One region of the Bacillus sp. FSL K6-0138 genome, then DNA from elsewhere that is predicted to be linked to it. Evidence: predicted binding sites of a transcription regulator. Region 1 holds the regulator's gene; each other region holds the start of a gene.
What was found. The regulator Rex, encoded in region 1, represses fermentation and respiration genes when NADH is low (regulators of the CRP and FNR family bind a similar motif). The targets are predictions, from matches to a motif close to TTGTGAAATATTTCACAA.
Positions count from the first base shown of each region.

Region 1 (4,284 bases):
TCGCGATTTTTGCTCAGTCAATTGCTGCCATGATTGAAATGACGCTATTCGGGGCCAATCCCGAGTCGGAAAATACGCAAATGATCATGAAATTGATTCAGGCATTGCCGCTCATGGTCATCGTCTCTTCTGTGTTCGGCCCCATTCTGGAAGAAATCATTTTCAGAAAGATCATTTTCGGAGCTATATATGAAAAAACGAATTTCTTTATCGCTGCTCTGTTCAGCTCCGTCCTTTTCTCGGTTGTCCACATAGATTTCTCACACTTTTTAATCTATGCGGCAATGGGCTTCACATTCGCTTTTTTGTACGTCAGGACAAACCGGATTATCGTGCCGATCTTTGCCCACGTCGCCATGAATACGTTTGTCGTGATCATGCAGACGTTTCAGGGCCAGATTCAGGACTATTTGGAACGGGTTGAAAAAGTGCAGCTGATTATCGGAGGATTTTTATGATGAGAAGCCCGGTGTTTTGGGGCGTGATGTATTTTTTGACGGGCGTGCTGTTTACGTATCTGGCAGCGACCTCTCCGGGGAATATGTGGTCGTTCTACACCATTCTCCTGATGCTGTTCGCCGCCTATAACATCAGCATTTCCTTCAAAATGTTCGCCCTTTCAAAGCGGAAAAAATAAAGAAAAAGAGCCATTCTCTCAAAAAGAGATGGCCCTTTATTTTAAAAATGCCTGATTGGCTTCCTGAATGACGGCTTTCTGCGCTTTCCTGTAGGAAATTCTCGAAATGATGATGCTGATTTCATACAGGATCAAAAGAGGCGCTGCCACCATAAAATCGGACAACATATCAGGAGGCGTGATGAACGCCGCGATGACGAACAAAAAGAAGTATGCATACTTCCTGATCTTAGCCAACATCATGGGCGTCACCAAACCGAGCCTTGTAATGAACATAATGATCACAGGCATCTGAAACAATAAGCCGAAAGGAAGCGTCAGCTGTATTAAAAACTGAAAATACTCATAAATCCCGATGACTTGATTCACCTTAAGATCATCGGAAAGATTCGTCATAAATTCAACGACAAACGGAAATAAAATAAAATAAGAAAAAGCAATGCCGCCTAAAAAAAGTATGATCGATACAGGAATATAGCTTAGCGTCACTTTGCGTTCTTTTTCATACAGCCCCGGGCTGATAAAAGCCCACAGCTGGTACAAGACAAGCGGCGAGGTCATCACAGCGCCGATAATGACAGCGAACTGCATGTATACCAAGAGCGGATCGGTCAGTTTAAACGCGTTCAGCGTCAGCAGTTTCGCTTCATCGGTCTGCTGCAAATAAAGAATGATCGGCTTAGCCAAAAAGAAGCCCGCCATGACAAAAACGGCAAAAAAGAAGGCAATGAACACGAGCCGTCTTCGCAGTTCAATAATATGTTCCAGAAGCGACATTTCTCTTCCCTTCATCAATGTCATCCCATCCTACTGATCTTCTTTCTTTTTTTCGCTTTCGTCGTCTGCCAGACCTCTTGTTGCGTTTTTAAACTCCCTTAGCGTCTTGCCTGCTGCCTTTCCCAGTTCAGGAAGTTTTTGCGGACCGAAAATCAGAATCGCCAAGATAACGATTAAAATAAAGCTTCCAGGACCGATTGTCGGCATGTAAAAGCCTCCCCCTTTCCGTCATTTTTCTTCTGTCATTGAATAATGCTTCAGAAAATATACCAATGACTGAAGTTCAACCGCTAAATCTATATGATGAATTCGAATGTGTTCCGGCACATTCAAACGGGCCGGCGTAAAATTGAGAATGCCTTTAATACCGAGCGCAACAAGCCTGTCCGTAATAGGTTGGGCGGCCTGGGCCGGGACCGTCAAAATCGCGACGGGAATATCGTTTGTCAAATGCTTTTCAAGGTCATTTAAATCGTAAACGGGAACGCCTCCGACTTCTTTTCCGATTTTGCTTTCATTGATATCGAAAGCCATTGAGATTTTCGTATTGTTGTTTTTAATGAAGTTGTAATGGAGAAAGGCTGTCCCTAAATTTCCTACGCCGATAAGCGTTACGTTTGTCATTTCATCCTGGTCGAGCGTCTTTCTGAAAAAGGACAGCAAATAATTCACATTATAGCCGTAGCCTTTTTTGCCGAGTGCACCGAAATATGAAAAGTCCCTCCGAATCGTGGCAGAATCGACTTTTACGGCATCGCTCAATTCAGCGGATGAAACACGCTGCTTTCCGGATGCATGAAGGTTTTTTAAAAAACGATAGTATAGCGGCAGCCGCTTAGCTGTCGCTTGCGGAATTTTTGAATGATCCAAGTTCATAAACGATCCTCCATGTTTACATCAGCTTTTTCCCTTTTATAGTCACCGCTTTTCCCGCCTGTTTTTTCAGCGAGATAGGTCGGTCCTATCACCATTCCCTTATCCGCAGCCTTGCACATGTCATAGACGGTCAGCGCACATACGGAAACTGACGTTAACGCTTCCATTTCCACACCTGTGCTCCCTTTTGTCTTGACGGTTGACTGAATATGCAGGATGCTGTTCTGGTCTTTTTCTTCCCATCGAAAGGCGATGTCGACTCCCTTCAGAGCGATCGGATGGCACATCGGGATGATGTCGGACGTTTGTTTTGCCGCCATGATTCCTGCCACCTGAGCCACAGCCAGCACATCGCCTTTCCCCATCTCCTGGTTTTTGATTTTTTCATGCACGTCTCTTTTCATAGACACGCTTGAGAAAGCTACAGCAGTTCGCACTGAAGCTTCCTTTTCGCTTATATCAACCATCTTGGCTCTGCCTTGTTCGTTAAAATGCGTAAATTGGTTCATCATTATAAAACTCTCCTTACTAAAGATCATACACTATTTTTTTCAATCTGTCTTTTCCTTTTGGTTAAAATCTTCCAGACTCCGCTTAATTGTTTGCTGACTGCTATCTGATAGGCTACACTAAAAATAGCAAACAAGAGGTGAAATAAATCATGATGATTTTACAAGTCAATCAGCTCTCAAAATCGTTTGGAGCCGATTCCATTTTAACGAATATAAAGCTGGAAGTCAGATCCCGGGACCGGATTGCGATCGTCGGGCGCAACGGAGCCGGAAAATCGACTTTTTTGAAAATTATCGCCGGCAGGCTTTCTTATGAAAAAGGGGACATCATCAAGCCGAAGGATTTAACAATCGGCTACCTTGATCAGCATTCGGGACTCGATTCAAAGCTTTCAATAAAAGAAGAATTGCTGACTGTATTCGATCATCTGAAAGCGATGGAAAAAGAGATGCGCTCAGTCGAAGAGCAGATGGCGCATGCTGCACCCGACAAGCTTGAATCGTTAATGAAAACGTACGACAGACTGCAGCAGGAATTTAAAGATAAGGGCGGCTACCAATATGAAGCCGACGTCAGATCCGTGATCCATGGTCTCGGATTTGCCGGATACGGCGACACCGCGCGCGTCCAGGATTTAAGCGGAGGACAAAAAACGAGGCTCGCTCTCGGAAAAATGCTACTGGCCAAACCTGACCTGCTCATTCTCGATGAACCGACGAACCACCTTGACATCGATACGCTTACCTGGCTTGAGCAATATTTGCAAAACTACAGCGGAGCGATACTCATCGTCTCCCATGACAGGTACTTTCTTGATAAGGTTGTCACCCAGGTGTACGAAATATCCCGCTCCAGGAGCAAAAAATACATCGGAAACTACAGCGATTATCTGAAATTAAAAGCTGAACAGCTTGAAAAAGAAATGAAACTGTATGAAAAGCAGCAGGATGAAATCGCCAAACTCCAGGACTTCGTCGACCGAAACCTGGCGAGGGCTTCAACGACAAAACGCGCACAAAGCAGGCGCAAACAGCTTGAACGGATGGACGTCATGGATAAACCGCTCGGCGACGAAAAATCGGCCTCCTTCCGTTTTGACATTGCCCGGCAAAGCGGAAACGACGTCCTGCGCGTTCAGGATTTGACGGTCAGCTACCAAGATCAGCCTCCGCTCCTCCGCTCGCTCTATTTTCAAATTTCGCGCGGTGAAAGCGTGGCCCTTGTCGGCCCTAACGGAGTAGGCAAATCAACCCTTTTAAAAACGCTGATTCAAAAGCTTAAACCCCTTACAGGCACGATATCAACCGGTTCACACGTCTCGATCGGCTATTACGACCAGGAGCAGGCTGAACTCCATTCGTCCAAGCGCGTGCTTGACGAGCTTTGGGACGACTACCCCGAGATGAATGAGAAAGATATCAGAACATGCCTCGGGAATTTCCTGTTTTCCGGAGACGATGTCTTAAAGCCTGTTCACGCCC
Region 1 is NZ_CP150286.1:758,076-762,359, reverse strand. It holds gene MHB78_RS04160 (CPBP family intramembrane glutamic endopeptidase) at 1-458, shown strand, start outside; gene MHB78_RS04155 (YdiK family protein) at 458-637, shown strand; gene tatC (twin-arginine translocase subunit TatC) at 674-1,438, opposite strand; gene MHB78_RS04145 (twin-arginine translocase TatA/TatE family subunit) at 1,445-1,621, opposite strand; gene MHB78_RS04140 (redox-sensing transcriptional repressor Rex) at 1,643-2,290, opposite strand; gene moaC (cyclic pyranopterin monophosphate synthase MoaC) at 2,287-2,799, opposite strand; gene MHB78_RS04130 (ABC-F family ATP-binding cassette domain-containing protein) at 2,952-4,284, shown strand, end outside.

Region 2 (4,284 bases), 1.0 Mb from region 1:
GAGAGATCGAGACGATCAAGGTCGGGCCGCATTATACGATGAGGAGCATCACGGTTCAAGTCGAGCATGAAGAACAGCTGACCGAAATTCTTGATGTGATCCGCAATTTAAAGGACGGCATTCATCTTCATACCGTTTCTGACGACGTCCTTTCCGCTCACGAAGGCGGAAAGATTCACATGAAGAGCAAAATGCCGATCAGGTCGCTCGCAGACTTGAGACGGGTGTATACGCCAGGGGTCGCCAATGTGTGCGAAATTATTAAAGAAGAACCGCAAAAAGCAAAGATTTACACTGGAATCGGCAATTCGGTGGCCATCGTGACGGACGGAACCGCCATTCTCGGCCTAGGGGACATCGGCCCTGTCGCCGGAATGCCGGTCATGGAAGGAAAAGCCGCTCTTTTTGACCAGCTCGCCGGAATCAGCGGCATCCCGATATTGCTTGATACGAAAAATCCTGATGAGATCGTCCAGACGGTGAAAAACATCGCGCCGGGATTCAACGGGATCTTGCTCGAAGATATCGGTTCTCCGCATTGTTTTGAAGTCGAGGAGCGCCTGAAGCAGGAACTGGACATCCCTGTGATGCATGATGATCAGCACGGTACTGCCGTTGTTACGCTTGCGGCGGCGATTTCGGCAGCTAAAAGCGCGGGAGTCGACCTGAAGCAGGCGCACGTCGGCCAAATCGGCCTCGGCGCCGCGGGCGTTGCCATCTGCCGGATGTTTATGGCATACGGAGTGAAACGGGTCGTCGGAACAGATAAATCGATGGAAGCAATGGCCCGCTTGGAGAATTACGGAGGACACGCAGCTGAAAGCATTGAAGAGCTGATGGAAAGCTGCGACATCGTTATCGCGACGACGGGCGTTCCGGGGCTGATCGATAAAAAATGGGTTCGCGAAGGCCAGGTGATTCTGGCTCTGTCCAATCCGAAGCCTGAGATTGAGCCGGAAGAAGCGCTCAAGGCGGGAGCGGCTTACGCTGCAGACGGGCGGTCTGTCAATAATGTTCTCGGATTCCCGGGCATTTTCAGAGGCGCGTTGAATGCAAGAGCAGAATCGATCACACATCCGATGCTCGTGGCCGCAGCCGAGGCCATTGCCTCCTGTACAAAACAAGGCGATTTAGTACCCGATCCGCTGAACCCCGACGTTCATGAGATTGTCGCCGAAGCCGTGGAAAGAGCAACGCTTTCGAGCGGGAGATAATACGGACGGCAGCTGCTTTATCGTAAGACAGATAAGGCGGCTGCCGTTTTTCTTGCAAAAATTAAGGGCGGTTCGACGGATTGGAAATGAATGTACAAGAGATTCGGCTTCGTAAAGATCCAATGGTTATGCAAAGCGCTGATGATGAGTCCCTGATCGGCAAGCCTTTTTGTAAAAAGAGGGATTTCTTCAGGCAAAATGGCGATTTCCGCCATATTCAAGGCGATTCCGTGTTGATCCAGCGACTCGAACATCACTTCTTTCATCGCAATTCCCCGGCTCAGCCTTCCCTGAACAGAGACGTTCATATTCCGTTTTATACTGACAGAACAAACACCGTGCTCCACCCTTGCCTCTCCATTCAATATTTGCCCAAATTGCCGGCAAAGCGTATGAAAACTTTGCATGGTCGAACCCTCCATTTTAAAAAGTAGTAAGATTTTATGAGTCTCCCCATCTTTTCATACCGCTTTTTGCAAATGGAAACTGCCGCTCCTACTTGATCATGTCTTCTGTTTGCGGCCTGTTCGCGAAGTGGTACATGAAGCCCATCATAAAAGCTCCGCCGACGATGTTCCCCAATGTAACGGGGATTAAATTGCGAACCGCCCCATATAACGAAATGGTGTCCGGATGGTCAGTCACCAAAGCGACGGCGAAGGTGGCCATGTTGGCAATGCTGTGCTCATATCCGGAAATAAAGAAACAAAACACAAACAGCATCATGGAGAACATTTTTGCACCGTCTCCTTTTTGGGACATCGGAATAAAAAAGGCAAGACAGACAAGCCAGTTGCAAAGAATCGCCCTGAAAAACAGTTCTGTCATCGGCGAATTCATCTTATGTTCGGCCGCGCTCAGCAAAAAGCTGTTGACGGACGAATCCTTGAACAATCCCGTTGAGAAAATGAGGCCTGCGAATAAGATGGCGCCCATGAAATTTCCCGCATAACTGAACAGCCACATCCCGATGGCATCAAACCAGCGCATTTTTTTGCGAAGCGCCGCAAATGTATAATAAAACGTGTTTCCCGTAAATAAATCTCCCCCGCCGTAGACAATCAGAATAATGGCTCCCCCAAACGTAACCGCGGCAATTGGATATGTGAACGGAGACTGTTCAAGATAAAAGAAATTCCCCGTTTTAAATGCGACGATCACGCCAAACCCGATGAACATGCTTGCCAGCATGGATCGCAAAAAATAGCGAAGCGGGCTCTCTTTAAAGATGCTGCATTTTTTCAATGCGAGCTCTTCCACTAACATGAGCGATTTAGTTTCCATGTTGTACCACCACCATGAAGTAAGGATCTTAGATTACGAACATAAGTATAGCAGGATATTGTGAAACATTTCACAATATCTGTGGATTTTATGTGAACAAATAATCGGGTAAAATCGTCCATAAGTATGAGAAAGTAAAGACAGCCGATCGAACGCTTCCATTTATTCTTTTGTATAAAGTGGCGGGGGTGAAGGAAATGGATGTAAAGAAAATCATTGATAAAGCGGTCCGGGCATCCGCCCGTGATCATGCTGTTCAGAGGATAACAGAAGCAGGCGGGGGCGATATCAACCGGTCTTTTCTCGTGGAGACGGACAAAACCAGGCTTTTCGTCAAAATAAACGATGGAGTGCCGGCCGACTTTTTCGAAAAGGAAGCCATGGGACTTGCAGAACTGAAAAAAACCGGCGCCGTAAACGTTCCTGACGTGATTGGATATAACGGCATAAGCGATCCGGAGCGATTCCTCGTTCTTTCTTATATTAGAGATACCCGGTCTCCAGGGGCGGAGGAAAAGCTTGGCGAACAGCTCGCCGCCATGCACCGGACGGAGAAGCCGTTTTACGGATTGGGGCATGACAATTACATCGGCACCTTTCAGCAGGAGAACGGCGAATATGACAGCTGGCCGGCCTATTACCGGGAAAAAAGGCTGCTTCCGCAAATCGGGCTCGCGCTTGAGAAAGGATTTTTGAATGAAAGGCAGGCGGAGAAGCATGTCAGGCTTGCGGAAACGCTTCCCCGCTGGCTCCCCGGAAAGCCCTGCGCATCCGTGCTTCACGGAGATCTATGGGGAGGCAACTGGATGACGGGGGAGGACGGCTCTCCATATCTCATTGATCCGGCCGTTTTATACGGGGACTTCCGGATGGATTTGGCGATGACCGCTCTGTTCGGGGGTTTCACCGAGAGGTTTTACAGCGCCTATGAAGCGGCGTCGAAAGAACCGCTTGACCGCGACATTTGGCCTTTATACCAGCTGTTTTATGTATACATGCATTTGAATTCTTTCGGAGAAAGCTACTTGCCTCATGCTGAAAGAATTGTAAAACGGTATATGGGCTAAAAAATACCGATATTGTGACAGATTCGGGACACCCTTTCAGGGGTGTTTTTTTATTGATCGGCTGGGCCTTTTAAAGTTTTATGGTAAATAAAACCTATTTGTCGTCAAAAAATGTTTGATTTTTAGTCAAGATTTGGTCACAAATCGACCCATTTTTTAGGTAATTAGATCTTTTTTTCTATAAACAAACGGTGTAAATTACTTATATAAGTAATCTCGAGATTGATTTATAAGTCTATTGTATTAATTTGAAAAGAAACGCCTTTTTGGTAAACCGTTTGCGTCACCTTTCACAGCAATATTGTGAAGTTTTGAACAATCTGATGGAGCATATCAATGGAAATGGAGGAAGCAGGGAATGAACGAATTAATCTTAGCCCGGTTTCAATTCGCTTCAACGACGATCTTTCACTTTATTTTTGTTCCGATGTCGATCGGACTCGTCTTTATGGTTGCCTTGATGGAAACCCTTTACGTTGTAAAGAAAAAAGACATTTACCGGACGATGGCGAAGTTTTGGGGGCACTTATTCTTAATTAACTTTGCAGTCGGTGTCGTCACGGGAATTTTGCAGGAGTTTCAGTTTGGCATGAACTGGTCGGAGTATTCCCGATTTGTCGGCGACGTTTTCGGCGCCCCGCTTGCTGTTGAGGCGCTTTTGGCCTTCTTTATGGAGTCAACCTTCATCGGCTTATGGATATTCGGCTGGGACCGTCTTC
Region 2 is NZ_CP150286.1:4,401,343-4,405,626, reverse strand. It holds gene MHB78_RS23085 (malic enzyme-like NAD(P)-binding protein) at 1-1,214, shown strand, start outside; gene MHB78_RS23080 (DUF1259 domain-containing protein) at 1,232-1,621, opposite strand; gene MHB78_RS23075 (formate/nitrite transporter family protein) at 1,710-2,498, opposite strand; gene MHB78_RS23070 (fructosamine kinase family protein) at 2,696-3,565, shown strand; gene MHB78_RS23065 (cytochrome ubiquinol oxidase subunit I) at 3,924-4,284, shown strand, end outside.
Region 2: MHB78_RS23075 (formate/nitrite transporter family protein) is a predicted target of Rex. The motif match lies at 2,557-2,574, and genes of this name have one in related genera.

Region 3 (4,284 bases), 1.7 Mb from region 1:
TGAACATAAAGGCGGCGCCGTAAAACAGAGGTATGGCGATTGATGAATAAAACAGCAAATGAATCAAACCGCCTTTATCCGTCTCTTTTTTAAGGCCGCGCTTAATGCCCCTGAAGACGATAAACAGCCAAATCAGCATGCCCAGTGCGAGTATGATCTGCCAGAATCGGCCCAGTTCAATATATTCCATTCCTTGATGGCCGAATAAAAACCAATTGTTCCCCAAATAGCCTTTCGCACCGAGCCATTCTCCGACGATCGAGCCGCCGACAAGAAAGATCAGCGCCCAGAACAAAATATCGACGAGTAAACCTTGTCTTTTCGGCTCCCTGCCGCCGACAAGCGGAGCCGCAAAAATTCCCATGCCAAGCCATGAGGTCGCAATCCAAAAGATTGCAAGCTGCAAGTGGTACCCTTTGGCGATGCTAAATGGAAGCAGATTTCTGATCCAATCGATGCCAAAGAAGCTGTCAGGCTCGATATAATAGTGGGCAAGCAATGCCCCCAGCATGGCCTGAACAAAGAACAGCAGGGAAACAACGGCAAAATACTTCCCTGTTTTGACTTGCGATAAAGTGAGCGGCTGCTTCTCCAAATCAAAGGCCGGGAATTTCCCTTCTTGATAAGCCTCCTTCATTCCAAGCTTGTAGCGGTAAAACACAAATAAGATGATGCCGACAAATAAAATAAGAATCGTAACGCTGGCGCCGCTCCACCACACCGCGGCAAATGACATCGTATTGCCGGCTTCTTCATCATACGGCCAGTTGTTTGTATAGGTGATGTCATCCCCGGGCCTCAATGTGCTGGACAGCCAGGCCGTCCAAAAGATAAAATCAGAAACCTGTTTGATCTGATCCCCGCCCGAAATCCAAGCTCTGTTGCGGTCAGGCATATGGCTTTCCTTGATCAAACCAGACTCAAGCCCCCAGCCATCGCCTTTTGTAAATACTTTGCGGTAATGAGTGCGCACTTTTTCGAGTCCGTAGACTTGGGCCTGAGTCAGCTGTAATGTGTCGGAATCTTTGTTATAGCGGTTTTTTCTCATTTTACTGATCACTTTACTGCGGATCACAGACTGCTTTTCATCGGAAAGCTTTTCAAAGCGTTTTCCATATTGCTCCTGCGCTTTAAAGTCCTGCATCCCTTTTGTATAAATGTTCAGGGCTTCTGCCGTATAATCGGGCCCCATGTAAGATCCGTGGCCCAAAATGGTCCCGTAATCCATGAGCGCATATTTTTGAAAGACGGCCTGTCCACCCTTGATCGACGATTTTGTCATCAGCACCTCGCCGTTTGGAGCGGACACTTCAAGCGGTCTTGGCGCAAGCCCCTTGAAGATCCAATATCCTCCCAATAACAACACCGAAAAACTTGCAATCAGCGTAAAAACGAGAACCGATTTCAAAAATCCGTTTTTTGCCGGCTTCTTGTTTGGCACCGTCTCCCTTTGAACTTCCATCTGATTCACTCCTTTCTTATTTGCATGTCCTAAGATACTGGATATGCATCACACCGGTTGTGAACCAGATCACTTAAATGATGGCAGATTTGTGAATTAAAAAAACAGGCTTTCCATTGAAAAAGGAGAGCCTGTTTTTTATTTATTCACAGCCGTTCAGCCATTCCTGATCATGTATCATAATGCCGCTTCTGTCGGAGGAAAGCAGTTTTTTCTTTTTCATTTCATTAAGGGTCCTGTTAATTGTTTCCCTTGATGTTCCGACCATATTCGCAAAGTCCTGATTGGTAATCGGCAGATTAATATAAATGCCTTCTCCTTTTTTGACCCCGTGTTCATCTCCCAGCTTCTTTAAAGCGTGAGTCAGGCGGTGCTGGACGTCTTTTGAAATAAATCCTTGAATGCGTTCCTGCAGATCAAGGATTTTTTTTCCCATGATTTGCATGACTTTCATTGTCATCTCCGGGTATTTCATGAGCAGTTCATTAAAATCGTCAATGCGGATGACGATCAATTCGGTTTCTTGGACTGCTTCAGCCGTTGCCGGATATGGGGAGCGGTCAAAAAAACCGACGTGCGGAAACATATCTCCGCTTTGTAAAAGCGAAATCACTTGTTCATTGCCTTCTTCATCAATCTTATAGGTTTTCACAAGTCCTGATTTGACGAAAAAAACGGCTTCCCGCTCTTCCCCTTCCATAAACACAAACACTCGCGGCTGATATTTCCGCTTTATCGCAATCTGTTCGATTTGGCTGAATTCTTCGCCATTCAAACCGCTGAAAATCAGAAACTGTTTCAGAAACTCCATTTAAACCTTCAATCCCTTCAGGCATTTTGCCAGGTCTTCCTTTAAATGCGCCTTTCAAGCGCAAAAAGCTCCTCTTCCATCGCTGCCGCTTTTTCTTCAACAACCCTGCGGCTGTCTTTAAGCGCCTGATTATAAAAGTAGGGGCCCAGCTTTTCCTTTATGAATTCAAACGTCTGAATCGCCGCAATATCGCCGATTTCCTCCCCTCTTTCTTCATAATAAAAACGCTTGATCTCACTCATGACTGCTTGTTTTTCTTCTTGTGTCAGCTGTAAAAGCATAAATCGCACTCCTTTTATTTTCATGATAAACGAAAATGTTAAATCAATGAACGAATATTTTTTGTAGAACCAATTCATTCTTTTGCCCCCGCCTCTTAAACATCAATCAATCCGATTGCCGTGTGATGTTGTTCACAATGTTTGTTGAAGACTTTTTGTAAGATAAACATGCTAATGAAATATTACATTTTTCCCTTTTGAAAGGAGCAAAGCCGTCATGGTAAATCGTCAAAAATTGCAGTTGCCGCTGCAGTCATTTAGTTTGGTGGCAGGATTTATGGCTTGGGTGTTGATTTCATCTTTAATGCCTCATATTAAAAAGGATATTCCCCTGACTGAAGGCGAGATTTCCCTGGTTACCGCTATCCCGGTCATACTTGGGTCGCTGCTTCGGATACCGCTTGGGTACTATACAAACAAATTTGGGGCGCGATTAACGTTCATGATCAGTTTTTTGCTGCTCCTGTTCCCGATTTTTTGGATCAGTGCAGCTGATTCATTGTCCGATTTAGTCATCGGCGGATTTTTCCTGGGGATCAGCGGAGCGGTCTTCTCGATCGGAGTAACATCTTTGCCAAAGTATTATCCGAAAGAAAAACACGGTTTTATCAATGGGATTTATGGAGCCGGAAACATTGGAACGGCAATTACCACGTTTGCCGCTCCCGTTATCGCCAAAACCGCGGGGTGGCCGAATACGGTTCGAATGTATCTGATCCTGGTCGCTGCATTTGCTTTGCTGAACTTTTTATTTGGAGACAAGAAAGAACCGAGGGTTACAGTTTCGGTAAAAGAGCAAATGAAAGCCGTCTATCAAAATCAAAAACTATGGTTTTTAAGTCTGTTTTACTTTATCACATTCGGTTCTTTTGTGGCGTTCACAGTCTACCTTCCGAACTTTCTTGTGAACCACTTCGGACTTGATCCGGTTGATTCAGGCCTCAGAACCGCCGGCTTTATCGCCGTCGCGACTTTTCTCAGACCTGTCGGGGGATGGCTTGGAGATAAGTTCAACCCGCTGAAGCTCTTAATGTATGTTTTCGCAGGCTGTACGCTGTCCGGAATTTTACTGGCCTTCTCGCCGAATCTAGGACTCTACGGATTCGGGGTACTGACAGTCGCCGTATGCGCCGGAATCGGAAACGGAGTCGTCTTCAAATTAGTGCCGCTTTATTTTTCGAAACAAGCCGGAATCGTCAATGGCATCGTTTCGGCAATGGGCGGTTTAGGCGGATTCTTCCCGCCGCTCATCCTGTCAAGCGTCTTTCAGGCGACAGGCCATTATGCGATCGGATTCATGGCTTTGTCTGAAGCGGCCCTTGCCAGCTTTGTCATCGTGGCATGGATGTATTTTCAGGAATCGGGGAAAACATCGTCAAGGACAGACACACGCGATGTCCAATAAGCGCACTTCATACGAAAGACCTGAGACTATTGCTCTCAGGTTCTTTTTCTGTGACAATCGGATTATGTTCACAAGATTGTTATTACTTTCGAGACCCTTCAGGCTTATTTAACGGTACAATAAAACTGTTTTCATATGATTTTCTTTAAAAGGGGTGACGCTCGATGAATGTGACTGTTCGAAAATCTGATACAGATCTGCTTTCCGCTGACTTGTACCGGTTATTGGAATCGATCAGCACCAAAAGAAAAATCCGACAAAATACTTATCTTTTTCAAGAAGGTATGGATGCAGAAGAGCTGTATCTCATTCAGTCAGGGCTCGT
Region 3 is NZ_CP150286.1:2,430,150-2,434,433, forward strand. It holds gene MHB78_RS12805 (nitric-oxide reductase large subunit) at 1-1,462, opposite strand, end outside; gene MHB78_RS12810 (Crp/Fnr family transcriptional regulator) at 1,605-2,273, opposite strand; gene MHB78_RS12815 (DUF2164 domain-containing protein) at 2,315-2,632, opposite strand; gene MHB78_RS12820 (nitrate/nitrite transporter) at 2,772-3,959, shown strand; gene MHB78_RS12825 (Crp/Fnr family transcriptional regulator) at 4,124-4,284, shown strand, end outside.
Region 3: MHB78_RS12805 (nitric-oxide reductase large subunit) is a predicted target of Rex. The motif match lies at 1,520-1,537, and genes of this name have one in related genera.